DNA from 3 places in the Rahnella sp. ChDrAdgB13 genome. Region 1 is predicted to be linked to each of the others. Evidence: predicted binding sites of a transcription regulator. Region 1 holds the regulator's gene; each other region holds the start of a gene.
The links. The regulator LexA, encoded in region 1, represses DNA repair genes until DNA is damaged. The targets are predictions, from matches to a motif close to TNCTGTATGTACATACAGNA.

Region 1 (8,124 bases):
CGTGAACCGCCGCGCAGCATGGCCTGAATGGTCATCGCCAGCGTACCGGTTTTGGGTTCCAGCAGGCGTCCGGTGCGTGAACGACCCCCTTCGACAAAGTATTCGACCGAATAACCACGGCTGAACAACTCGCCCAGATATTCACGGAAAACGGTGGAATAGAGTTTGTTGCCTTTAAAGGTACGACGAATGAAGAACGCGCCAAGACGGCGGAAAATCGGACCGGCTGGCCAGAAATTCAGGTTGATACCGGCAGCGATATGCGGCGGCACCAGCCCCTGGTGATAGAGCACGTAAGACAACAGCAGGTAGTCCATATGACTGCGGTGGCAGGGCACATACACAATTTCCTGACCATCCAGCGCCAGCTGACGGACACGCTCAGCATTGTTGACGTTGATGCCTTTATATAAGCGGTTCCACGTCCAGCTCAGCACACGGTCCGACAGACGCACGGCCTCATAAGAGAAATTCGCCGCGATTTCTTCCATCAGCGCGATAGCATTCTGCTGGGCTTTTTCATGGGAAATTTTCTTGCTGCGGGCTTCGTCTTCAATCGCTTTTTCGATGGCCTTGGAAGCCAGCAGCTTATTGAATAAATCCTGACGAGCTGGAAGGCGCGGGCCAACTGCCGCCAGACGCTGGCGGGAGAAATGCATGCGCGCCACGCGTGCCAGTTTCTGAGCGATAGTTTTGTCTGTACCGTGTTCCGTCGCCATATAGCGCAGGGAAACGGTATTAGAGAAACGAACAAAACTGTCACGTCCGAGCCACAGCACGGCGAAGAATTTCTGGATGCCATTCAGCACGCGCAGATGCGGCGTATCATCCTGACCTTCCCGGCCCGGCGCACGACCAAACATCACGGAAACTGGCAGCATTTGAATGTCTAAATCCGGATTGTTGCGATGCAAATCCAGATAGTCGTGGAACAGCTTTACGGATTCCTGCTTCGGCGTGTAATAAGAGAATACGCGCGGGCCTTCAGCAATGAAAACATGGCTTGGCAGCAGGGTTCCGTCGATTTCCAGCGGAATAAGAGGGTCGGGCAGATTCTCGGCCAGACATTGCGCACGCAACGTCAGCAAGTCTGCTTTGGAGTTATAAGGCAATACGTACAAAATCGGGCGCGTCGGGTCTAAATGCAACTCGGTAACCGGATCTGAAGGTATGACCTTGCTCTTTACCAGCAATGAGAGTGGTAAATTCAATAATGTGTAATAAAGTCTACGCCAACCTGACATAAAAACGTGAAGCCTCTTGTTAGCAATTTCGCCGCAAGGATACCAGAAAGCTCAGATGAGATCTGTGGTGATGCGATACCATATAACAGCTAAAATGCTGCAAACACTCAAAGGATCAGTACCCGAAATGGCGAACCAAGTCACCGGATTTACCCGAATTTATAAAGCAGCCGGATATTCCTGGAAAGGATTGAAAGCCGCATGGCAAAATGAAGCGGCTTTTCGCCAGGAAGCCAGCGTCGCTATCCCGCTAATTTTGTTATCTTTCTGGCTGGATGTCAGCAGTATAGAACGTATCCTGCTGATTGGCTCCGTCGTGCTGGTGTGTGTGACTGAACTGCTTAACAGCGCCATTGAATCCGCGATTGACCGCATCGGGCCTGAGTTTCACGTCCTGTCTGGACGTGCGAAAGATATTGGCTCCGCCGCCGTACTTCTGACCATCATATTGGCGATTTTTGTCTGGGTCAGCATCTTTTGGCCGCGATGGTTCTGATCTGGAACCTGTATTCCAGGAATTGTCGTTATGCCCTGTTTTTATTCAATCTTAGGTTTTCATTGCCCGTTTAGCTGTATATACTCACAGCAAGACTGTATAAACAACCAGGGGGCGGAATGAAAGCTTTAACGACCAGACAACAAGAGGTCTACGACCTTATTCGCGATCATATCTCCACCACCGGTATGCCACCGACCCGCGCAGAGATTGCATCCCGTCTGGGGTTCCGTTCCCCGAACGCGGCGGAAGAACACCTGAAAGCGCTGGCGCGTAAAGGCGTTATCGAGATCGTTTCCGGTGCTTCGCGCGGTATTCGTCTGCTGATGGAAGAAGAAGAAGGTTTACCGCTGATTGGCCGCGTTGCCGCCGGTGAACCGCTGCTGGCTCAGCAGCACATCGAAGGACATTACCAGGTCGATCCGGCCATGTTTAAACCGAGTGCGGATTTCCTGCTGCGCGTCAGCGGGATGTCGATGCGTGATATCGGTATTCTGGATGGTGACCTGCTGGCAGTACACAAAACGCAGGACGTCCGTAACGGGCAGGTTGTCGTTGCGCGTATTGATGATGAAGTCACGGTCAAACGCCTGAAGAAACAGGGCAGTGTTGTTCAGCTGTTGCCTGAAAACAGCGAATTCCAGCCGATTGTGGTTGATTTGCGTGAACAGAATTTCAGCATTGAAGGTCTGGCGGTTGGCGTTATCCGCAACGGCGACTGGATCTAATCTGCGCTTAAGTTCTACGTTGCAGGTGCATTGGCCGCCTCTGACGCGCCTGTAAATATCAGTATCTCATCGCCCCGTTTTGGGGCGATATTGTTTGAAGCTGCTAATAAACTTTCCCGATAAAATCCTTTTTCTCACGTGTTATCCGCTGCGTTGCCTGTTTAGAGCAAATACCGGATTTGCACTCTCTGTGCTCTGAATTACCGGCCTTTTTCAGTCAGACAGATTCCAATTCCACGTTATATCCTGCTTTGGATTAATCCTAATAGTGGTTTTTATCCCTGTTTTGGGAAGACGAATCCGCATTCTCTACTAAGCTTTGAAGTGTTAAGGACGGGCTGCCAGCAAACGTGCAGCTCCACAACCCAAGGTAACAGGAGATATTTATCATGAATAAGGACCAAGCCGACGGTAACTGGAAGCAGTTCAAAGGGAAAGTGAAAGAACAGTGGGGTAAGCTGACTGATGACGACCTGACAGTCGTTGAAGGTAAACGTGATCAGCTGGTAGGTAAGATTCAGGAGCGATATGGCTATCAGAAGGATCAGGCCGAGAAAGAGCTCAAGGATTGGGAATCGAAAAACAAATATCACTGGTAACACGCGACTCCCCCTCGCGTATCAGTGACGTATCCTGAGTTATTGCTGCTCCTACCCGGAACACTTTCAGGATACGGGTACAAGGATGTACCCAACCTTCAACATCTTCCTTCTACACCTTAAATTATCCGTTCAGCTGCGTTAAAACCCTTCCGCTTTACGCCTTTTGAAATTCCATCAAAAACACCTGATTTCTCAGCGTTTTTTTACCACAATACTGTGGTCGTGTTCGCAATGATCGTGGCTGTCGCAGGTTTCAACAACTTTGCATTCGGCACATAAGCCATGTGCTTCAACGACCGAATGACGCAACTCAAAACCAGATTCAAGCGCCAGTTTCGCCAGACGTTCTTCAATGCCGTCTGTGGTTTTTTCCGTGACCAGCCCGCAGCGGTCACAGATAAACAGCGCTGAAGTGTGGCTCGGCTCTTCGAAATGATGGCAAAGCACATAGCTGTTAGCCGATTCAACCCGATGAATAAACCCTTGTTCCAGCAGAAAATCCAGCGCCCGGTAAACCGTTGGCGGTTTGGCCTGTGGTTCGCTGACGCGCAGCAGATCCAGCAAGTCATAGGCGCTGATCGCACCGGGTTGTTGCGCCATCAGTCGCAAAACTTCCAGCCGCTGCGGTGTAAGACGAACATTGCGCTGCTGGCAAAGTTCTTCAGCTTGTGAAAGTAATTTTTCCGGATTATTCAGGGTCATAGCAACATTCTCTGAGCGCAGATTGGGATAAATAGGCCACATCATGCAGCCATTCTTAATTTTATCATGCTTCAGCCAGATCGACGAATTATGCGCCGCTCAGCCCGCCATACCTTCCAGCGCTTTTTCCACATACAGGTAACCAATACCCATAATTTGCTGCTCGCGGCTTAGCGTGCCGGGCGCAATGTGTGTCGCCTGCGTTTTGACATGATCGGTTCTGTCAAACGGGTTCAGCCCGCTCTGTGCGCGGACGGCGTTCAGCCAGACGTCGCCGAATCCGCAACTGCGACCGTACAGATAAATACGGTTAATGTTCAAAATATTGAGGAAATTATACAGGCTCAGTCCCAGCGCCCGCGCACCCTCCATCACCTGCGCGCAAAGTGCCGCGTCGCCCTGATGAAACCGGTCAATCAGCTCCTGCGTGCCCGGTGTGCGTGGTGGCTGCAAAGGATTCTCTGTCACGATAAGCTGCCGGGCTTTTTTCTTCAGCGCCGACAGCGAAGCCAGCGTTTCCAAGCAACCGTAGCGACCACAGGCGCAGCGGCTGCCCTGCGGATCGACAATCGTGTGCCCGAGTTGCCCGCTGCCAAAAAGGCTGCCGCGATAAATCTGCTGATTGATCACGAAAGAAGATCCGATGCCGTAATCGACGTTGATCACGCAAAAATCATGCTGGTCGTTCGCGTGCTGCCACTTCTCGGCCAGCGCCAGCATGATGCAGTCGTTATCCATCAGGATTTCGGTTTGCAACTTCTCTTCGAGCAAATATTTAATCTCGATTTCGCCGGTCCACGGTGCTTGCGGCATGCGCTGAGACACGCCAGTAGTCGGATTCACCTGCCCGTGGATCGCCAGTGCCAGCCGGATTTTAAGGCCGGGGAATTTCTTCCGATACTGATGAAAACAGGCTTCGATCTGCGCCAGCATCGCTTCCGGCGTTTTGACCGCAATATCCGTCAGCTGGTAGCCGCTCAGCGGCAAAATCAGCCGGTTCACCAGAATGCTCTCGATGCGATAAGGCGTGATGTTCATGCACAAGATCGTGCTGTCATCCGTGGCGACCTGATAACTTCCTCCGCCAAGCCCGCGGGAATGCAAATTCACCGGATTATGGGTGATCAGTCCGTCGTTTTGCAGATCATCAAGGATCTTGCTGATAGCCGGGATCGACAGATGTGAAAGCCGCGACAGCGTTGATTTACTGGTATTTTTCTCCCGGTAAAGCAACGTCATCAGCACCTGCTTATTAAACTGACGTACCCGCAGATTGTTCAATCCTTCCATCGGCATTTACTAAACCCCGTTTACTGAATTGCGTGACCGTAGCGGATCCGCGTCTTTTGTACGTTGCGTAGACTCTCGAAATTGATATTTCGGTATGACGTATTGAGGACAAATCATGAGCGGAACAGTAAAAGTCTGGCAGGAAGCGGTGGATTTACCGACCTGGTTAACAGGGAAACAGGACACGCACCCGATGTTTCTGGCGCACCGGGTGTATCAGGGCTCGTCCGGCGCGGTCTATCCGTACGGCGTGACCGATACGCTGACCGGTGAGAAAGTCATGAAAACCTATCAGGCGCTGTATCTGGAAAATGATTATATCAAAATCATGTTGTTACCCGAGCTTGGCGGGCGTGTACATCGCGCCTGGGACAAAGTAAAACAGCGTGATTTTGTCTATTACAACGAAGTCGTGAAACCGGCACTGGTCGGCTTGCTCGGGCCGTGGATTTCCGGCGGCATTGAATTTAACTGGCCGCAACATCACCGCCCGACCACTTTTATGCCTATAGACTTCACGATTGCCGAGCAGGAAAACGGCGCGAAAACGGTCTGGATGGGCGAGGTTGAGCCGATGCGCGGTTTGCAGGTGATGACCGGTTTCACGGTGTATCCGGACAAAGCGTTGCTGGAAATCAGCGCGAAAATTTACAACGGCAATCCAACGCCGCGCCATTTCCTGTGGTGGGCGAACCCCGCGGTCACCGGCGGCGACGGTCATCAGAGCGTATTCCCGCCGGACGTCACCGCGGTTTTCGATCACGGCAAACGCGACGTCTCGTCATTCCCGATAGCCACCGGCACTTACTATAAAGTGGATTACTCGGCAGGCACCGATATCTCGCGCTACAAAAACATCCCGGTGCCGACTTCATACATGGCGGATAAATCTGACTACGACTTTGTCGGCGCGTATGACCACGATCAGCAGGGCGGATTACTGCACATCGCCGACCATCATGTTTCGCCGGGCAAAAAACAGTGGACGTGGGGGAACTGCGATTTTGGCCGTGCGTGGGACAGAAATCTCACTGACAACAACGGGCCGTACATCGAACTGATGACCGGCGTCTTCACCGATAATCAGCCGGACTTCACCTGGCTGGATGCATATGAAGAGAAATGTTTTGTGCAAAACTTCCTGCCTTACAGCGGGTTAGGTACGGTGCAGAATGCTTCTGAGCAGGCAGTAGTTAAGCTTGAACGTCACGGAGATACACTCAAGTGGGGCGTGTACGCCGTCAGTCCGTTGCAGGCCGCACGACTGGAAATCGCCGGTGAGAAGGACAGCGAACTTGTGTTCGAAGACGCGATAAACCTGCAACCGGGCGAAGTGATTCAGGGCGAGCTGCGCGGCGAATTTCCGGCGCGCCTGCGGTTACGTTTGCTGGATAAACAGGGTGCTGAATTGCTGACCTATCAGGAGCATCAGGCCGAAGAAATGCCGCTGCCCTCGCCGGCAACCGCGCCGTTGCCTGCGGCGGAGGTTACTTCTGCCGATGAAGCCTGGTTTATCGGCCAGCATCTTGAGCAGTATAACCACGCCAGTCAGGGCGCAGAGAACTACTACCGGCGCGGCGTGGCGCTCGATCCGCTGAATTATCGCTGCAATCTGGCGCTGGCGACGCTGGAATACAACCGGGCGAATTTTTCTCAGGCTGTCACTCTGGCGGATGCCGCACTGAGCCGTGCGCACCGGCTGAATAAGAATCCGCAATGCGGCCTGGCGAGCCTGATCCGCGCCAGTGCGCTGGCACAAACCGACGATTTTGATGCCGCGTTTGACGGTTATTACCGTGCTATATGGAGCGGTAACGCCAAACCGGGCGGGTACTTCGGGCTGGCGCAGATTGCGACCCGCCGCCAGCAGTTCACGCAGGCGCTGAATTTCTGTGAGCAGGGGCTGGCGACGCAGGCTAATCATTACGGGCTGATTGGCCTGAAAGCTTTGTTGCTGTGCCTCAGCGGGCAGGATGCGCGTCCGTTTATCGACACACATTTGCAGCAATATCCGCTTCACTACCTTCTGCATTTTTTACGCTATCACCTTGCGCCGGACACCGGCGCTGCGACTGAGCTGCACCGTGTTACCGGGCGTCGTGGTGAAAATGCCATGAATATCGCCATCCAACTTAAGGAGTGCGGGCAGGATTTGCTGGCGCGGGAAGCCCTGCGTGTGCTCGACAGTCAGGAAACACTGCCGCTGTATTTACGTGCGAGCCTTGAGGACGAAGGGCGCGAAGCCTTGTGTCAGGCGGCGCGGCGCGTTTTCCCGGACAGGGTTCGTTTCCCGCAATGGCTGGCGGAAGTTCGCCTGCTGGGTGCATTCCCCGATGACGCCTTTGCCCTGCATCTTCTGGCCTCTTTCCATTACAGCAAAGGCAATACCTCTGCCGCCGTGACCTGCTGGCAGCGCTGTCTGACGCTTGAACCAGACTTCGCCGATGCATGGCGCGGGCTGGGAATTTATGCGTGGAACCACCAGCACGATGCCGCCGAAGCGCGCCGCTGTCTTGAAGAAGCCTGTCGGTTACAGCCGCAGGATGCGCGTTTGTTATTTGAATCTGATTTGCTGAACCGGCTGGCCGGTATCCCGCCGCAAATCCGTCTCGCGCGGCTGGAGAAGTTACTGCCGGTGGCGACACAACGTGACGATCTGACCGCCGAATTGCTCGGCCTGTATAACCTCAGCGGTCAGTTACAGCCCGCGAAAGCTCTTCTGGCCGACCGGCAGTTCCATCCGTGGGAAGGTGGCGAAGGGCGGATCACCGGACAATATCTGATAAATAAACAGCTGCTGGCCTTTGAAGCGCTGAATGCCGGAAACGCAGTTGCAGCGCAGGCTTTGCTGCTGTCGGCGCTGGAATATCCGCATAACCTCAGCGAAGGGCGGCTGGTCGGGCAGACCGACAATGACATCTGTTTCTGGCTGGGCGTCTGCGCGCAAAAACTACAGCAGCATAAGCAGGCGCAGGCGTGGTTTGAGCGCGCGGCGGCCGGTGATAAAGGCATGGGCGAGCGGCGCTATTACAACGATCAGCCGGTCGATTATCTGTTCTATC
Region 2 (8,124 bases), on a different contig from region 1:
GCCGCAACCAGCTCAACAGCGCGCAGGCCGATCTGGACAGCGCCCGCGCGGCGGAACAGCTGGCTGCGCTGAATCTCCGTCGCATGAAGCTGCTGATGCCGGGCGGTGCTATCGCCCGCACGCAGCTGGATAGCGCACAATCCGACTGGCAGGCGGCCCGCGCGCGGCGTCAGAGCAGTGAAGATGCGCTGAAAAACGCACGTGAAAATCTCTCCTGGGCACAACTGACCGCACCGGCGGACGGCGTCGTGACGCAGGTCAGCGCCTCGGTCGGGCAGGTGGTCAGCGCCGGGCAACAGATTGTGACGCTGGCCTCGGGCGGCGGGCGTGATGCGGTGTTTGATGTCGCCGATCCGCAGGCGATTCCGGCACATGCGGGCGCTGTTTTTAGCGTTTCGTTACTGTCCGGCTCTTCAGTGATCGCGCCGGGGCATTTACGGGATATCAGCCCGCAGGCCGACCCGCAAACCCGGACATGGCGTGTTCGTATCACGCTCGATAACCCGCCGCCCGCCATGGCGCTGGGGGCCAGCATTCAGCTCATTCTCCCTGCTTCAGGCCAGGCGGCGATCGCACTGCCTGCGTCGGCGCTGACCCGCGCCGGTGGCCAGCCCGCCATTTTTATCGTGAATACCAAAACGCTGACGTTGCACCTGCAACCGGTGGTTTTAGCGCGTTACAGCACCAAAGAAATCTTTATTTCGGCTGGCCTGAGTCCCGGCGAAACGGTCGCGATTGCCGGTGTGAGTAAACTGCGCAATGGCGAAAAAGTGACGCTGGGGGAAGGCAGCGAATGAAGCCGTCCACTCCCGTACACCGGTTCAATCTCTCCGCCTGGGCGCTGGCACATCAGCCGCTGATCGCCTTTTTTATGCTTCTGCTCATGGCCGCCGGTGTCTTCAGTTATGAGCAACTGCCGCGCAACGAGGATCCGGCGTTTACCATTAAAACGGCGGTAGTCTCTGCAAGCTGGCCGGGTGCCAGCGTGACGGATACGGTCAATCTGATCACGGATACGCTGGAGAAAAAACTTCAGGAAATCCAGTATCTTGATTTCGTTGAGAGCGAGACCCGCGCCGGGCAATCGGTGATTTTCGTTAACTTGCGTGATGATACGCCGCCCGCAGAGGTTGCAGGCATCTGGTATCAGGTGCGTAAAAAAATGCAGGATATCGCCCCGTCGCTGCCCGCAGGCGTGCAGGGGCCGTCGGTCAACGATGAGTTCGATGATACGTTTGGCACGATTTATGGGTTTACCGCTGAGGGTTACTCGCCGCGTGAACTGCGCGACCGCGTGGAAGACATCAGCCGCAGCCTGATGTCGCTGCCGGACATCGGCAAAACCCGCCTGCTGGGCATTCAGGAAGAAAACATTGTGATTGCGTTTTCGCCCGCGCAGCTCGCCGGGATGGGCATTGATTTGCAGCAGGTCACCGACGCCCTGAAAGCGCAAAATGCGGTCGAACCTGCGGGTGTTTTGCGCAGCGATCGTGAAAATATCGCCCTGCGCGTAAGCGGCTCCCTGACGTCTGAGCAAAGTTTGCAGGCGGTGACGCTGCACATCGCCGGGCGCTACATTCCGCTGACGGATATCGCGACGATAAGCCGTCAGGATGCCGAGCCGCCTGCACCCGAATTTCGTGTTAACGGGCAACCCGCTATCGGGCTGGCGATTTCTATGGCTTCCGCCGGAAATATGCTGTCCTTTGGCAAAGCGCTCAATGACCGGATGGCGGACATCCGCACGCGCCTCCCGCACGGCATTGAAATGGTCAAAGTGGCCGATCAGTCAGCGGTGGTTTCACAGGCCGTCAGCAGCTTTATCCGGGTGCTGATTGAATCCGTTTTCATTGTATTAGCCGTCTATTTTGTTTCACTCGGCACCCGCGCCGGGCTGGTTGTGGCGGCGGCCATTCCGGTGGTTCTGGCCATGACGTTCATCGGCATGATGCTGGCGGGAATCGGGTTACAGCGCATTTCTCTGGGCGCGCTGATCATTGCGCTCGGGTTACTGGTGGATGACGCGATGATCACCGTTGAAGCGATGGTGTCGCGTATCGAGGCGGGAGATCCGGCCTGGCGCGCCGCCACTTACGCTTTTGAAACGACGGCATTCCCGATGCTTACCGGCACTCTGGTGATGATTGCCGGTTTTATTCCGGTGGGCTTCGCGGCCTCAAGCGCCGGTGAATATTGTTACTCCCTGTTCGCCGTGGTGCTTATCGCGTTGCTGTGTTCCTGGGTGGTCGCCATTCTTTTTTCGCCGCTGATCGGGACGTGGATTTTACCCGCAAAGCTTGCATCGCACGGTGAAAAGCGTGGCCGGTTAATGCGTTTCTACCTGCGTCTGCTGAATTATGTGCTGCTTCACCGGTGGGGCACGCTGAGTATTGCCTGTCTGTTGCTGGCGATGGCGATGTATGCGACGACGTTTATGCAGGGGGAATTTTTCCCCGCCTCCGACCGGCCGGAATTACTGGTGAGTCTCACGCTTCCCGCGAATGCTTCCTGGGCAGAAACCGCGCGGCAAACTGAACGCCTGGAACGTGCGCTGCAAGGTAACCGGAATGTCGATCACTATTCGGATTATGTCGGGTCGGGGGCTGCGCGCTTTTATCTGCCGATGGATGTGTTACTGGATAACGAGAATACGGCGCAGCTGGTCATTGTCGCCAAAAATCTGGAAGACCGTGACAAGCTTCGCGCACAGCTTGAGGCCATTTTAGCCCGTGATTTCAGCGACATCACCACGCGCGTTTCCCCGCTGGAACTCGGCCCGCCGGTCGGGTGGCCGGTAAAATATCGCGTCAGCGGCCCGGACTATGCGCAGGTCAGACAGATCGCCCAACATCTCGCTGCCACGCTGGGTGAGGTTCCGGTTACGCGCGAAGTGAATCTGACCGCCGGAGAGCCCGAGCGGGTAATAACGCTGCGGGTGAATCAGACGGCAGCGCGTGCGGCAGGCGTTTCTTCGGAAAGTCTTGCGGCTTTGCTTAACACCGTCTGGTCAGGCAGCGTCGTCACCACCGTCCGGGATAAAAACCGGCTGATTGATGTTGTTCTGCGGGCGAACAACCGCGAGCGTCAGGATATCACCACGCTGTCGGGCCTGATGATCACCACCGCAACGGGGCAAAAAATCCCGATAAGTCAGGTCGCGACACCGGTCTGGGGGATTGACGATCCGGTTGTGTGGCGTCGCCAGCGGCTGCCGTTCATTACCGTTCAGACGGATTTAGCGCCGGGGCTGCATGCCGAAACCGTATCGCAGCAGCTCGCGCCGCGGGTTTCGCGTATCCGTGCGGCGATGCCTTCCGGATATAAAATCGAGGAGGGCGGCGTGGTGGCGGAGTCAGATAAAGGCAACGGTTCGGTGTATGCCGTGCTGCCGGTCACGTTGTGCGTGATGCTGATCCTGCTGATGATCCAGTTGCAGCGTTTTTCGCGCATGCTACTGGCCTTATTCATGGCTCCGTTCGGCCTTATCGGCATTGTGCTGGCGATGTTGCCCACCGGCACGCCGATGGGTTTTGTCGCCCTGCTGGGGATTATCGCGCTGGCGGGAATGATTATCCGCAACGCGGTGATCCTGATCAGCGAAGTGGATAATAACGTTATCGCCGGGATGGGCCGTGATGACGCCATCAAGGCCGCCGCCGGGCACCGTTCAAGACCTATATTGCTGACGGCCTGCGCGGCAATACTGGGGATGCTGCCGATCGCCGAACAGGTATTTTGGGGGCCGATGGCTTACGCGATTATCGGCGGGTTAATTGTCGCCACTTTCGTCACGCTTACGCTGCTTCCGGCTGCGCTGAGCCTGATTATGCAGCGGGAGAAGGTGAGGGCGGCCGCTTGCGGAAATTCAATCTGACGCATTTAAAATCGCCAAAATTTCTTCTCTGCGAGATCAACACGATAGTCGCGCAGGCGGCGCGGGGCCTGCTGATCTGTGCTGGCAGCCATTGATCTGAGCACCTGATTAACTATACTGTATATAAATACAGTATGTTTGCAGGAACTCCACTCATGATGCTTTACAAAATCGCCGCACGGCAGCAAAAAACGGATATCCCGTTGTATTTAAACCCTATTGCAGCGGGTTTCCCCAGCCCGGCGGCGGACTATGTGGAGAAGGGTATCGATCTGGTGGCGCACCTGATTGCGCATCCTTCTTCTACCTATGTGCTTAAAGTCTCCGGCGATTCCATGCGGGACGCGGCGATCATCGATGGCTCAATGTTGCTGGTCGATTTCAGCCTGAAACCGGCTCACAACGATATCGTTGTCGCCAGTCTGGACGGAGAATTTACGGTGAAACGACTGATGCTCCATCCGTATCCTCATCTGCGGGCTGAAAACCCGTCCTACGCGCCTATTCCGCTGAATGAAGACCGGCAAGTCGAGATTGTCGGCGTTGTCACCACCGTTATCAGCACGATGCATCGCAATGTACGCACTCGCTGATGTGAACTCGTTCTACGCCAGTTGTGAAGTCGCCTGGCGCCCTGACCTGCAAGGCAAACCGGTCGTAGTGTTGTCCAATAATGATGGCTGCGTGATTGCGCTTTCGGCGGAAGCGAAGAAGCTCAAAATCAAAATGGGCGCGCCGTACTTCAAACAAAGGGCACTTTTTCAGCAACATAACGTGGTGGTTTTCAGCAGCAATTACGAACTTTACGGCGATATGAGCCACAGGGTGATGGAGACGCTGGGCGCGTTATGTCCGAAAATCGAAATCTATAGCATCGATGAGGCCTTTCTCGATCTCAGCCGGTTGCCGGGGGATCTCGATTTAGAAAGCTTCGGCAAGGAAATCAGGGACACGGTGAAACAACATACGCGGCTGACCATTGGCGTCGGCATTGCGCCGACGAAAACGCTGGCAAAACTCGCCAATTTCGCAGCAAAAAAATGGACAAAAAGTCAGGGCGTTATCGATCTCTCTGATCCGGTTCGTCAGAAAAAGCTGATGTCGTATGTACCGGTCGAAGAGGTCTGGGGCGTGGGGCGGCGGATATCGAAAAAACTGAATGACGCCGGGATTAAAACGGCGCTCCAGCTTGCCGAATGCGACCTGTGGTTTATCCGGAAGAATTTTAATGTAGTGATGGAACGCACCGTGCGCGAGCTGCGCGGCGAACCTTGTTTAGGCTTTGACGAATTTGCGCCCGCCAAACAGGAAATTGTTTGCTCGCGGTCTTTCGGCACGTGGGTGACGGCGTATCAGGAAATGCGTGAAGCCATCTGTTATTACGCCACGCGGGCTTCTGAAAAGCTGCGCGCAGAGCATCAGTTTTGCCGGCAGATTTCCGTCTTTGTCAAAACCAGCCCGTTCGCGGAAGGGGAGATTTACTATGGAAATCTGGCGAGTACCCGGCTGATTACGCCCACTCAGGACACCCGCGACATTATCTTCGCTGCAACAAAGTGTCTGGATGATGTCTGGAAAGAAGGGCACCGGTATCAGAAAGCAGGCGTAATGCTGGGGGATTTTTTCAGTCAGGGCGTGTCCCAGTTGCACTTATTTGATGAGCGCGCGCCGCGTGCCAACAGCGATGCGCTGATGACGCTTTTCGATGAAATCAATGATAAAGGAAAAGGGACGCTGTGGTTCGCCGGGCAGGGGATCTCGCGGGACTGGCAGATGAAGCGCGAGATGTTATCCCCTGCATGGACCACCCGTCTGAGCGATGTCCCGGTGGCACGTGCCTGACGGCTAAACGAGTCACGCAGCGCAGATTATTGAGCGTAAATTCTTGTAATTCATGATTCATACATCTTGTGAATGTTTGAGTGGCCGTTAGAATGGCGGCCTGCTTGCGAGGGAAATGTGAATAAACAACGGCGTTCAGCACTGCTCTATTTTTGCCTGGCCTGTCTGGTCATACTGACGTGTATGACGCAGCGCATCGCCGGGCTGAATGCGCTGTCCGCAATCGTGCATCAGGAAACGGCGACGGCGCAGGCGTCATCCACGACTTCTGAAATCGCTAAAATTCCCGCTCCCTGCGAGCTCAGCAGCAAATCGCTGCTTTCTGTTCCTCCTCTCCTCTTAGAATTTGCGTTTCTGGCGCTGAGCCTGCTGCTGGCCTTTTTGTCACGCGGCAATCTGGCGGCGATCCGCCTGCTTGTGCCGGAGGCCGTCCCCGTGCCGCGCCTGCGGGTGCATTTGCGGCTCTGTGTATTTCGGGAATAAAAACTCCGGGAATAAAACACGCCTGTTTTTCATCAGGATGTGACTTTTTTATTTTTGGAGAAAATCGATGCGAAATTTATTCAGGGCGGCCGCTGGCTGCTTACTGATGCTCTGGCTGCATACCGGATATGCTGCCGACACCGGCTGGCTGCAAAGCCCGCAAAATACCCACGCGAAAGTGCGCTTACAGGCGCAGCCTGCCGATTCTTCTGAAGAAGAAACCCGGTTGCTGATTTCTGTCAGCCTCGAAAAAGGCTGGAAAACCTACTGGCGTTCGCCGGGGGAAGGCGGTATTGCGCCGTCAGTCGAATGGCAAAAACCGGTCACGGCGCAACAGGCTACAGGGTACTGGCCGACGCCCGCACGTTTTGATGTCGCGGGCATCACCACCCAGGGCTATCACGATGAAGTCACGCTGCCCGTCATCCTCAGCGGTGAAGAGCCGGGCACAATTGCCGGAACGCTGACACTGCCGGTGTGCAGCAACGTGTGCATTCTCACCGACTATCCTTTCAGTCTGGATCTCCGTTCCAGTACGGACAGCGCAGAATTCGCACGCGAGTTCGCCGCGGCAATGGGTAAAGTGCCGATAGCTGAAGGGCTGACAGACAGCGTGACGGCGGGATATCGCCCCGGCGTATTGCAGATCACCGCTCACCGCGGGCAGGGCTGGCAAAATCCGCAAGTGTTTACCGACACGCTGGAAGGCAGTTCGCTGGGCAAGCCGGTGGTGAAAGTGGACGGGCAACTGGCGCGGTTCACGCTGCCCGTGACCGACGAATGGGGCGATAAGGCGGCGGATATCACGGGCAAAACGCTGAGTATCGTGTTGTCGGACAATGGTCTGGCGCAGCAAAATTACCTGAAAGTGAGCCCGCTTTCTGCCGGCGCGCCGGGCGCGGTCGCACTCTGGCAGGTGGCGCTGATGGCACTGGCCGGTGGTTTCATTCTCAATCTTATGCCCTGCGTTCTGCCGGTGCTGGGGATGAAACTCGGCAGTATTTTGCAGGTGGAACAGCGCAACCGGAAAAGCATTCGCGTGCAGTTTCTGGCGTCATCGGGCGGGATTATCACCTCGTTTCTGGCGCTGGCGTTACTGATGACGCTGCTCCGTTACACCCATCAGACGCTGGGCTGGGGCATTCAGTTTCAGAGCCCGTGGTTTATCGGGCTGATGGTGCTGGTCACGGCCGTATTTACCGCCAATCTGCTGGGGTTGTTTGAAATTAATCTGCCCTCAAAGATGACCACCCGTCTGGCGACGCATCAGCGTTCCGGTCTCAGCGGACACTTCGCTGAAGGCGCTTTTGCCACGCTGCTGGCGACGCCCTGTTCCGCGCCGTTTCTCGGCACGGCGGTGGCGTTCGCGCTGGCCGCACCGCTGCCGGTTCTGTGGGGGCTGTTCCTGATGCTGGGCATCGGCATGAGTCTGCCGTGGCTGATGATTGCCCTGTGGCCGGGGCTGGCGATGTGTCTGCCGCGGCCGGGGCGCTGGATGCTAAGGCTGCGGCTTTTCCTCGGCGCGCTGATGCTGTCGGCCTGTCTCTGGTTGCTCAGCCTGATGCAAAACCATTTCTCTGCGCTGACGGTGGCCGTGCTGGCGGGTGTCTTGCTGGTGATGCTGTTCGCCTTCTCCCTGCGCCGCTATGGCTTGCGTAATTCGGCGTTAACTGCGGGGGCGGGCGCGCTTCTGGCCAGTGCCGTGATCGTCATGGCCTCGCACTTTTCAGGCACAGGCGGGAAGCCACTGCGCGATGATATTGCCTGGCAACCCTTGTCCGAAGAGGCGATTCAGACCGCGCTGGCGGCAAATAAAGTGGTCTTTGTGGATGTCACCGCCGACTGGTGTGTGACCTGTAAAGCCAACAAATACAACGTACTGATGCGCGACGATGTGCAGAAAGCCCTGACGGAAAACGACGTTG
Region 3 (8,124 bases), on a different contig from region 1:
TTTCGGCACTGGCCGGGGCAGAATATGTCGCGCCGTATGTTAACCGGCTGGACGCGCAGGGCGGCGACGGCATTGCGATTGTGACTGAGCTTCAGCAATTGCTGTCGCTTCATGCACCGCACGCCAAAGTGCTGGCCGCCAGCTTTAAAACGCCGCGCCAGGTGCTGGCTTGTTTGCTGGCGGGATGTCAGTCGGTCACCATGCCGGTGGATGTGGCGGAGCAGTTCATCAGCGCGCCTGCGGTGCAGGCAGCCGTCGAGAAATTTGAACAGGACTGGCAGGGCGCCTTCGGGAAGTTGTCGTTATAACCTTCTGAAAGACAACAAAAAACCCGACAGGAAAACCGGCCGGGTTTTTTTATTTGTTTCACTTTTGATTGTCTACTTCACACCGTGTTTTTTATTTCACCCCATACTGTGCAAAGAAATCCAGCATACGCTGCCAGCCATCGGTGGCGGCTTCGGCGTGATAACTCGGGCGGTAATCTGCATTAAACGCATGGCCGGCATCCGGATACACCACGATTTCCGCCGTCGCATTGGCCGCGCGAATAGCCTGCCGCATAGTTTCGACTGTATCCAGCGGAATGCCGGTGTCCTGACCGCCGTACAAACCTAACACCGGCGCATCAAGCGCGGCGGCACGGTCAACCGGGTTGGTCGGGCTGGTCAGTGTTTTGTTGCCGACCAGTTTTCCGTACCACGCCACGCCCGCTTTCAGTTGAGGGTTGTGCGCCGCATACAGCCAGGCGATCCGGCCGCCCCAGCAGAAACCGGTAATCCCGAGTTTGGAAATATCCCCGCCGTGCTGCGATGCCCAATGCGCGGTGTGGTCGAGATCGGAAAGTACCTGCTGATCCGGCACTTTGCTGACCAGTTTTTCGAACAGCTCGCTGATTTCGGTGTAATTGCGTGGATCGCCCTGACGGAAATACAGCTCAGGCGCGATAGCCAGATATCCTTGTTTTGCCAGCCGGCGGCAGACATCCTGAATATGTTCGTGAACGCCAAAAATCTCCTGGACCACCAGAATGATTGGTAATTTTCCGGAGAAGTTTTCCGGCCGGGCGAGATAGGCGGGAAGATCTTCACCCTGCGAAGGAATGGTCGTCTGACCCGCGTGAAGCCCGTCGGTGTCGGTATGAATAGTCGTGCTGGCAACCGGTGTCACGGCAGGGGCAAAGCTGGTCGGAGCCTGTTTCAGTGTCAGTAATTCTTCTTCTTTTTTCATCGTGGTCTCCATGCAAGTGTCCATACGGAAATCTGGCTCTATGGATTAAAACTATAGCCGGAAAGCTGGAACAGCAAGGCAGAACAGATGTTTTATAGTTAAAAGTTATGCAGGAAATATGTCAGGGAAGAACCATAGAACGTCCGAATCTTTCATGAGGAGTCATGTTCAATGTCGAAATCACCGTCTAAAACGACCAAGAAAAGTGAGTCAAAATCGGTAAGCCGAGCCCCTGCCACAGGCAGTCAATCTTCTCAGCCGGGCCTGGGCAATCTCGCGCCATCCGACAGCGCTTATCAGGCTTCACCGCAACCCACGCCGCCCGGCAAAGAACCGACCGCCTCCGGCAGTGCCAAAAGCCCGGAGAACACCAACGCCAAACTCGATGCGCTGGAGCGACATCGAAAAAATGGCGAGAAGCAGCCGCTGACAACCAATCAGGGCACCAAAATTGCTGATGACCAGAACTCGCTGAAAGCAGGCAGCCGTGGGCCGACACTGCTGGAAGATTTCATCCTCCGCGAGAAAATTACCCATTTTGACCATGAGCGGATACCTGAACGTATCGTTCATGCGCGCGGTGCCGCCGCGCACGGTTATTTCCAGCCTTACCGCAGCCTGAAAGCGCTAACGAAAGCCAGTTTCCTCTCCGACCCGAAAAAGATAACGCCGGTCTTTGTGCGTTTCTCGACGGTGCAGGGCTCGAAAGGGTCAGCAGATACGGTTCGTGATATTCGCGGCTGGGCCACCAAGTTTTATACCGATGAAGGGATTTATGATCTGGTCGGTAATAACACGCCGGTCTTCTTCATTCAGGATGCCCATAAATTTCCTGATTTTGTCCACGCCGTTAAACCCGAGCCGCACAACGAAATTCCGCAAGGTGCCAGCGCGCATGACTCCTTCTGGGACTATGTTTCCCTCCAGCCCGAAACGCTGCATAACGTTTTTTGGGCGATGTCTGACCGGGGCATTCCGCGCAGTTACCGCACGATGGAAGGTTTCGGGATCCACACTTTCCGCTTTGTGAATGCCAAAGGGAAAGCGACGTTTGTCCGTTTTCACTGGAAACCGCTGGCGGGTAAGGCTTCTCTGTTGTGGGACGAGGCACAGAAACTGGCGGGAAAAGATGCCGATTTCCACCGGCGCGATTTGTGGGAGGCCATCGAAGCCGGCGATTATCCCGAATATGAACTGGGCGTTCAGCTGATCCCGGAAGAAGACGAATTCAAGTTTGATTTCGATTTGCTCGACCCGACCAAGCTGATCCCTGAAAAACTGGTGCCGGTGGAGCTTGTCGGGAAAATGGTGCTCAACCGTAATCCGGACAACTATTTCGCGGAAACCGAGCAGGTCGCTTTCCATCCGGGACATGTTGTGCCCGGCATTGATTTTACAAATGATCCGCTGTTGCAGGGGCGTTTGTTCTCTTACACCGATACGCAAATCAGCCGTCTGGGCGGGCCGAATTTCCATGAAATCCCGATTAACCGGCCAACCTGTCCGTACCATAACTTCCAGCGTGACGGGATGCACCGGCAGGATGTAGATACCAATCCGGCGAATTACGAGCCGAATTCCATCAACAATAACTGGCCGCGAGAAACGCCACCGGCTGCGTCCGGAGGCGGATTTGAAAGTTACCCTGAGCGTATTGATGCTGAAAAAATTCGGCAGCGAAGTGAATCCTTCGCAGAATACTATGCGCATCCGCGCCTGTTCTGGCTGAGTCAGACGCCAGTGGAGCAGGATCATATCGCCGGAGCATTCTCCTTTGAGTTGTCCAAAGTGGTTCGGCCGTATATTCGCGAACGCGTGGTGGATTTGCTGGCGCACGTTGACCAGACTCTGGCGGCCATCGTCGCGAAAAATCTGGGCATCACACTTTCCGCGCAGACAAGAAAGGTTAAGCCTCCGAAACCGGTTAATGGTCTGGAAGCCGATCCATCACTGAGTTTGTACGCCAGCGGAAAAGGGACGATAAAAGGGCGTCAGGTGGCCGTGCTGCTGGGCGAAGGCGTCAACGCGGCTGATGTGCTGGAAACCTTGCAGGCGTTACAGGCTGCCGGTGTTCATCCCAAACTTCTGGCCAGCCATTTGGGAAATGTAATTGCCGATGATGGTTCGACATTGCCAGTAGACGCCACGTTTGCCGGTTCGCCGTCGATTACCGTGGACGCTGTTATTGTGCCTCACGGCCACATTGATGCTTTGCTGATGAACGGCGATTCCCGTCATTATGTGCTTGAAGCCTATAAACATTTGAAAGTTATCGGGCTGAGCGGAGACGCCCGTCGCTTTAAACCGCTGCTTGGGCTGACGGATGACGTACCGGAGGACGGGATTATTGAAGGCGAAAAGGCGGAAGGAAAATTGCTGAAAGAGTTCCTGAAAGAAATGGCTAAACATCGCGTCTGGTCGCGTAGTGCGGCAGCCGCAGCGGTTCCGGCCTGATTTAAATTTTTATCAGCCTCACTGGCAGGCGGCGTCATTCATCAGTGATATGGCAACGCCTGCTTTTATTTTTCCGTTCGGGAAAATACTTCATCCTGCAAAGTATCAGTCTGGTTAAAATTTCGGCGTAATACATTTAATTTGTGATTTATGTCACAAATTAAATGTATGCGTGATTCTTGTTGTTACATCATAGTGACTGCCGTCACGAAATAACGTCACAATGTTCAGTACAGTTGCCGGGTGTTCCTCCTGCCAATAAATGACCTTACATACAGAGGAGTTTGTTATGTCTCAGCCTGAAGTTTTCCATCTTGGCCTGGCCAAAAAAGATTTAAACGGTGCCACGCTGGCGATTGTTCCCGGCGACCCGGAACGCGTGGAGAAAATTGCCAAACTGATGGAGAACCCGGTGCGTCTGGCTTCTCATCGCGAATTTACCTCATGGCGTGCTGAGCTTGACGGCAAATCTGTGATCGTTTGTTCAACCGGTATCGGCGGCCCGTCTACGTCCATCGCGGTGGAAGAGCTGGCACAGCTGGGCATCCGGACTTTCCTGCGCGTAGGTACGACCGGCGCTATTCAGCCGCACATCAATGTGGGCGATGTTCTGGTCACAACGGCTGCTGTTCGTCTTGATGGCGCGAGCCTGCACTTTGCACCGATGGAATTCCCGGCTGTTGCCGATTTCGCCTGTACCACGGCGCTGGTTGCGGCGGCAGAATCTGTTGGTGCTGCCACGCACATCGGCGTAACCGCGTCTTCTGACACCTTCTATCCGGGTCAGGAACGTTACGACACCTTCTCTGGCCGCGTTGTTCGTCGCTTCAAAGAATCGATGAAAGAATGGCAGGAAATGGGCGTGATGAACTATGAGATGGAATCCGCCACACTGTTGACCATGTGTGCAAGCCAGGGCCTGCGCGCAGGTATGGTTGCCGGTGTTATCGTAAACCGCACGCAGCAGGAAATTCCTGACGCGGAAACGATGAAAAAGACCGAAAGCCACGCGGTGAAAATCGTTGTAGAAGCCGCCCGTCGCCTGATCTAAAAAATACTAAAACAAACACATCACATCTGTGGGCTGCCTCTGGCGGCCCATTTTTTTGCCCCGATAATCAGATCTGTTAAGGTCGTGTTAGTAAAGTGTCTGGAATAATTTATCAATCCGGCTATTTATCTGCTGATAAAAAACTGCTGATAAAAAGCCGCTGGCACAAAACCGCTGACAAAAGGAACTGCTTTTTGACTGTTCACGACATTCTGGATTACACAACGACCTTTATTCGCGCACATCAGGTGTGGGCTGCGCCCATCGTCTTCTTTCTGGCTTTTGGTGAGTCTCTGGCATTTCTTTCCCTGTTGCTTCCTGCGACGTTTATCTTATTAGGGCTGGGTGCGCTGATTGGCGAAACCGGTATTCCTTTCTGGCCCATCTGGGCCGCTGCCGCGGCGGGTGCTTTCTTCGGCGACTAGATTTCTTATTGGGTCGGCAACCATTTTCAGGACAGAGTGGGCAACTTCTGGCCGTTCTCCCGCCATCCGCAAATGCTGATCCGCGGGCATGCATTCTTTGAAAAATGGGGCATGCCGGGCGCGTTTATCGGCCGCTTTTTTGGTCCGTTGCGCGCCGTAGTGCCGCTGGTAGCGGGGATATGTGGCATGCCAAAGAAATATTTCCAGATTGCCAACGTGACCTCCGCACTGATCTGGGCATTCGGCATTCTGGCGCCGGGCGCTTTTGGCATCCAATGGCTGAGCCGCTGGTTCTGAATCCTGCGCTGCATCGCTGAAGTCTTCAAGCGGCGCGGGCGGGAGAAATTCCTTTTTGGAAGACGTCTCGCAAAGGCGTCATGCCCCTGAAAATAGACTGGACATCCATACAGCCTGCTATTACCGTGACCGCAAGTGATTTTAAGAAGGAATGCGCGTGGATATCAGTATTTTGTACGCCCTGGGCGCAGGGCTAATCGGCCTGTTATTCGGCTGGCTGGTCGCCAGTTTGCGGCAACAGCGGCAGCAGGCGGAGTACGAAACACAGCGCCGGTTGCTGGAGCATTCGCTGGAGCAAGTGAAGGCGGAAAATGACGCGCACAAAAATGAGCGACAAGCCGTTCAGCAGCAAATGCGTGAAGCGGAACTTGAGCTGCGCAAATTGCACAGCGCGGCGGCAGCCAGCCAGGAGAAATTGCAATTGCTGGCTCACTGGCAAAATGAATGCGAGCAGCTGAACCAGGAATTACGCGCCCAGCGTGAAATTAACAGCGCTCAGGAAGCCGAGTTGCGCGAGGTTTCGACCCGGCTGGACGAAACGCGCATGGCGGCAGAAGACAAACAGCGCCTGCTGATCAACAGCGAACAGCGCCTGAGCAGCCAGTTTGAAAATCTGGCTAACCGTATTTTTGAACAAAATGGTCGCCGGGCCGACGAACAGAACAAGCAAAGCCTGGACAAACTTCTGCTGCCGTTGCGCGAGCAACTTGATGGTTTCCGCCGTCAGGTGCAGGACAGTTTTGGTCAGGAAGCCCGTGAACGTCACACGCTGGCGCACGAAATCCGTAACCTGCAACAGCTGAACGTTGAGATGGCACGTGAAGCGGTGAACCTCACCAAAGCGCTGAAAGGCGATAATAAAACGCAGGGGAACTGGGGCGAAGTGGTGCTCAGCCGCGTGCTGGAAGCGTCCGGCCTGCGCGAAGGTTACGAATATCAGACGCAGGTCAGCGTTCAGGTTGATACGAACAGCCGAATGCAGCCCGATGTGGTGGTGCGTCTGCCGCAGAATAAAGACGTGGTGATCGACGCGAAGATGACGCTGGTGGCCTACGAGCGTTACTTCAACAGTGAAGATGACAGCGAGCGTGAAGCGGCGCTGAATGAGCATATTGCGTCCGTTCGCGGCCATATCCGTTTGCTGGGTCGTAAGGATTATCAGCAGCTTCCCGGTTTGCGCAGCCTTGATTACGTCCTGATGTTTATCCCCGTTGAACCCGCTTTTTTACTGGCTATCGACCGGGAGCCAGAATTAATCAGCGAAGCACTGCGTCACAATATTATGCTTGTCAGCCCGACAACGCTGCTGGTGGCTTTGCGTACAATCAGTAATTTATGGCGCTATGAGCATCAGAGCCAGAACGCCAAACGCATTGCCGATCGCGCCGCGCGTTTGTATGACAAGCTGCGGTTGTTCGTGGATGACATGGAGTCGATGGGACAAAGCCTGGACAAAGCGCAGGGAAGTTATCGCTCCGCGATGAATAAACTCACGCAAGGCCGTGGTAATCTAATAGGGCAGGTTGAAAGTTTCCGTGCTCTGGGGGTCGAAGTTAAACGGCCTATCAGCCCCTCTCTGGCTGAGATAGCGAAAGCGGAAAATGAACCGGAAGATACCGCATCTCTGCCCGATATCTCTGATGCGGAAGAAGAACAGGCGCTGAACCCGCGTGAATAATTAAAGCTGGCAAAGGTTTCCACTGGGTCGGACTGATTCAATAAGTGAATCTTTGCAATATGTTGAATCACCATCGGTGATGGGGCTTTCTAACGGGTTCTGGTACACTTCTCCCCAAGAGTTTGACTGAAAAAGCAGGCATAAATAATGGAAAAGCAGACGCAGGAAACCACCCATTTCGGTTTTCGTACAGTAGCCAAAGATGAGAAGCAGGAAATGGTGGCGGAAGTCTTCCATTCCGTTGCGGCAAAATATGATTTGATGAATGACCTGATGTCTTTCGGCATTCATCGCATCTGGAAACGTTTCACCATTGATTGCAGCGGTGTGCGTCAGGGCCAGCGTGTGCTGGATCTGGCCGGTGGCACCGGCGATCTGACCGCGAAGTTCTCCCGTCTGGTGGGCGAAAAAGGCGAAGTTGTGCTGGCAGATATTAACGACTCCATGCTAAAGATGGGCCGCGAAAAGCTGCGTAATCTCGGCATTGTGGGCAACGTTAATTATGTTCAGGCCAACGCTGAAGCTCTGCCTTTCCCTGATAATTATTTCGACTGCATCACCATTTCTTTCGGTCTGCGTAATGTGACTGAAAAAGAAAAAGCGCTGCGTTCGATGTTCCGCGTGCTCAAGCCGGGTGGCCGTCTGCTGGTTCTGGAATTCTCCAAACCGGTTTTGAAACCGCTGAGCAAAGCTTACGACACCTACTCTTTTCATATTTTGCCGCGCATTGGCGAACTGGTTGCACAAGACGCTGAAAGTTATCGCTATCTGGCCGAATCCATCCGTATGCACCCTGATCAGGAAACCCTGAAAGGCATGATGGCGGATGCAGGTTTTGAGAATGTGACGTATCACAATCTGACCGGTGGCATTGTTGCGCTGCATCGGGGTTTCAAATTCTGATATGAGTATGCCGATGTTGTTAACGCCGTTGCTGACTGCCGCTATCGAGACGCCGCTTAATTTTCTGCTTTTCAAAGATCGCAGCA

Region 2: the regulator LexA is predicted to act here: its motif matches at 3,990-4,009, upstream of umuD (translesion error-prone DNA polymerase V autoproteolytic subunit).
Region 3: the regulator LexA is predicted to act here: its motif matches at 5,553-5,572, upstream of rmuC (DNA recombination protein RmuC).

What each region holds. Positions count from the first base shown of each region.
Region 1 is NZ_JAEMGT010000008.1:65,301-73,424, reverse strand. It holds gene plsB (glycerol-3-phosphate 1-O-acyltransferase PlsB) at 1-1,244, opposite strand, end outside; gene J8X26_RS03870 (diacylglycerol kinase) at 1,372-1,740, shown strand; gene lexA (transcriptional repressor LexA) at 1,860-2,468, shown strand; gene J8X26_RS03860 (CsbD family protein) at 2,858-3,067, shown strand; gene zur (zinc uptake transcriptional repressor Zur) at 3,263-3,772, opposite strand; gene J8X26_RS03850 (ROK family transcriptional regulator) at 3,872-5,068, opposite strand; gene J8X26_RS03845 (DUF5107 domain-containing protein) at 5,178-8,124, shown strand, end outside.
Region 2 is NZ_JAEMGT010000029.1:4,322-12,445, forward strand. It holds gene J8X26_RS09505 (efflux RND transporter periplasmic adaptor subunit) at 1-797, shown strand, start outside; gene J8X26_RS09510 (efflux RND transporter permease subunit) at 794-3,874, shown strand; gene umuD (translesion error-prone DNA polymerase V autoproteolytic subunit) at 4,030-4,467, shown strand; gene umuC (translesion error-prone DNA polymerase V subunit UmuC) at 4,451-5,716, shown strand; gene J8X26_RS09525 (copper resistance protein) at 5,834-6,199, shown strand; gene J8X26_RS09530 (protein-disulfide reductase DsbD) at 6,267-8,124, shown strand, end outside.
Region 3 is NZ_JAEMGT010000066.1:64,024-72,147, forward strand. It holds gene fsa (fructose-6-phosphate aldolase) at 1-308, shown strand, start outside; gene J8X26_RS17285 (dienelactone hydrolase family protein) at 400-1,230, opposite strand; gene katE (catalase HPII) at 1,402-3,684, shown strand; gene udp (uridine phosphorylase) at 3,974-4,735, shown strand; partial or broken gene J8X26_RS17300 (DedA family protein) at 4,930-5,457, shown strand; gene rmuC (DNA recombination protein RmuC) at 5,615-7,135, shown strand; gene ubiE (bifunctional demethylmenaquinone methyltransferase/2-methoxy-6-polyprenyl-1,4-benzoquinol methylase UbiE) at 7,283-8,038, shown strand; gene J8X26_RS17315 (SCP2 domain-containing protein) at 8,052-8,124, shown strand, end outside.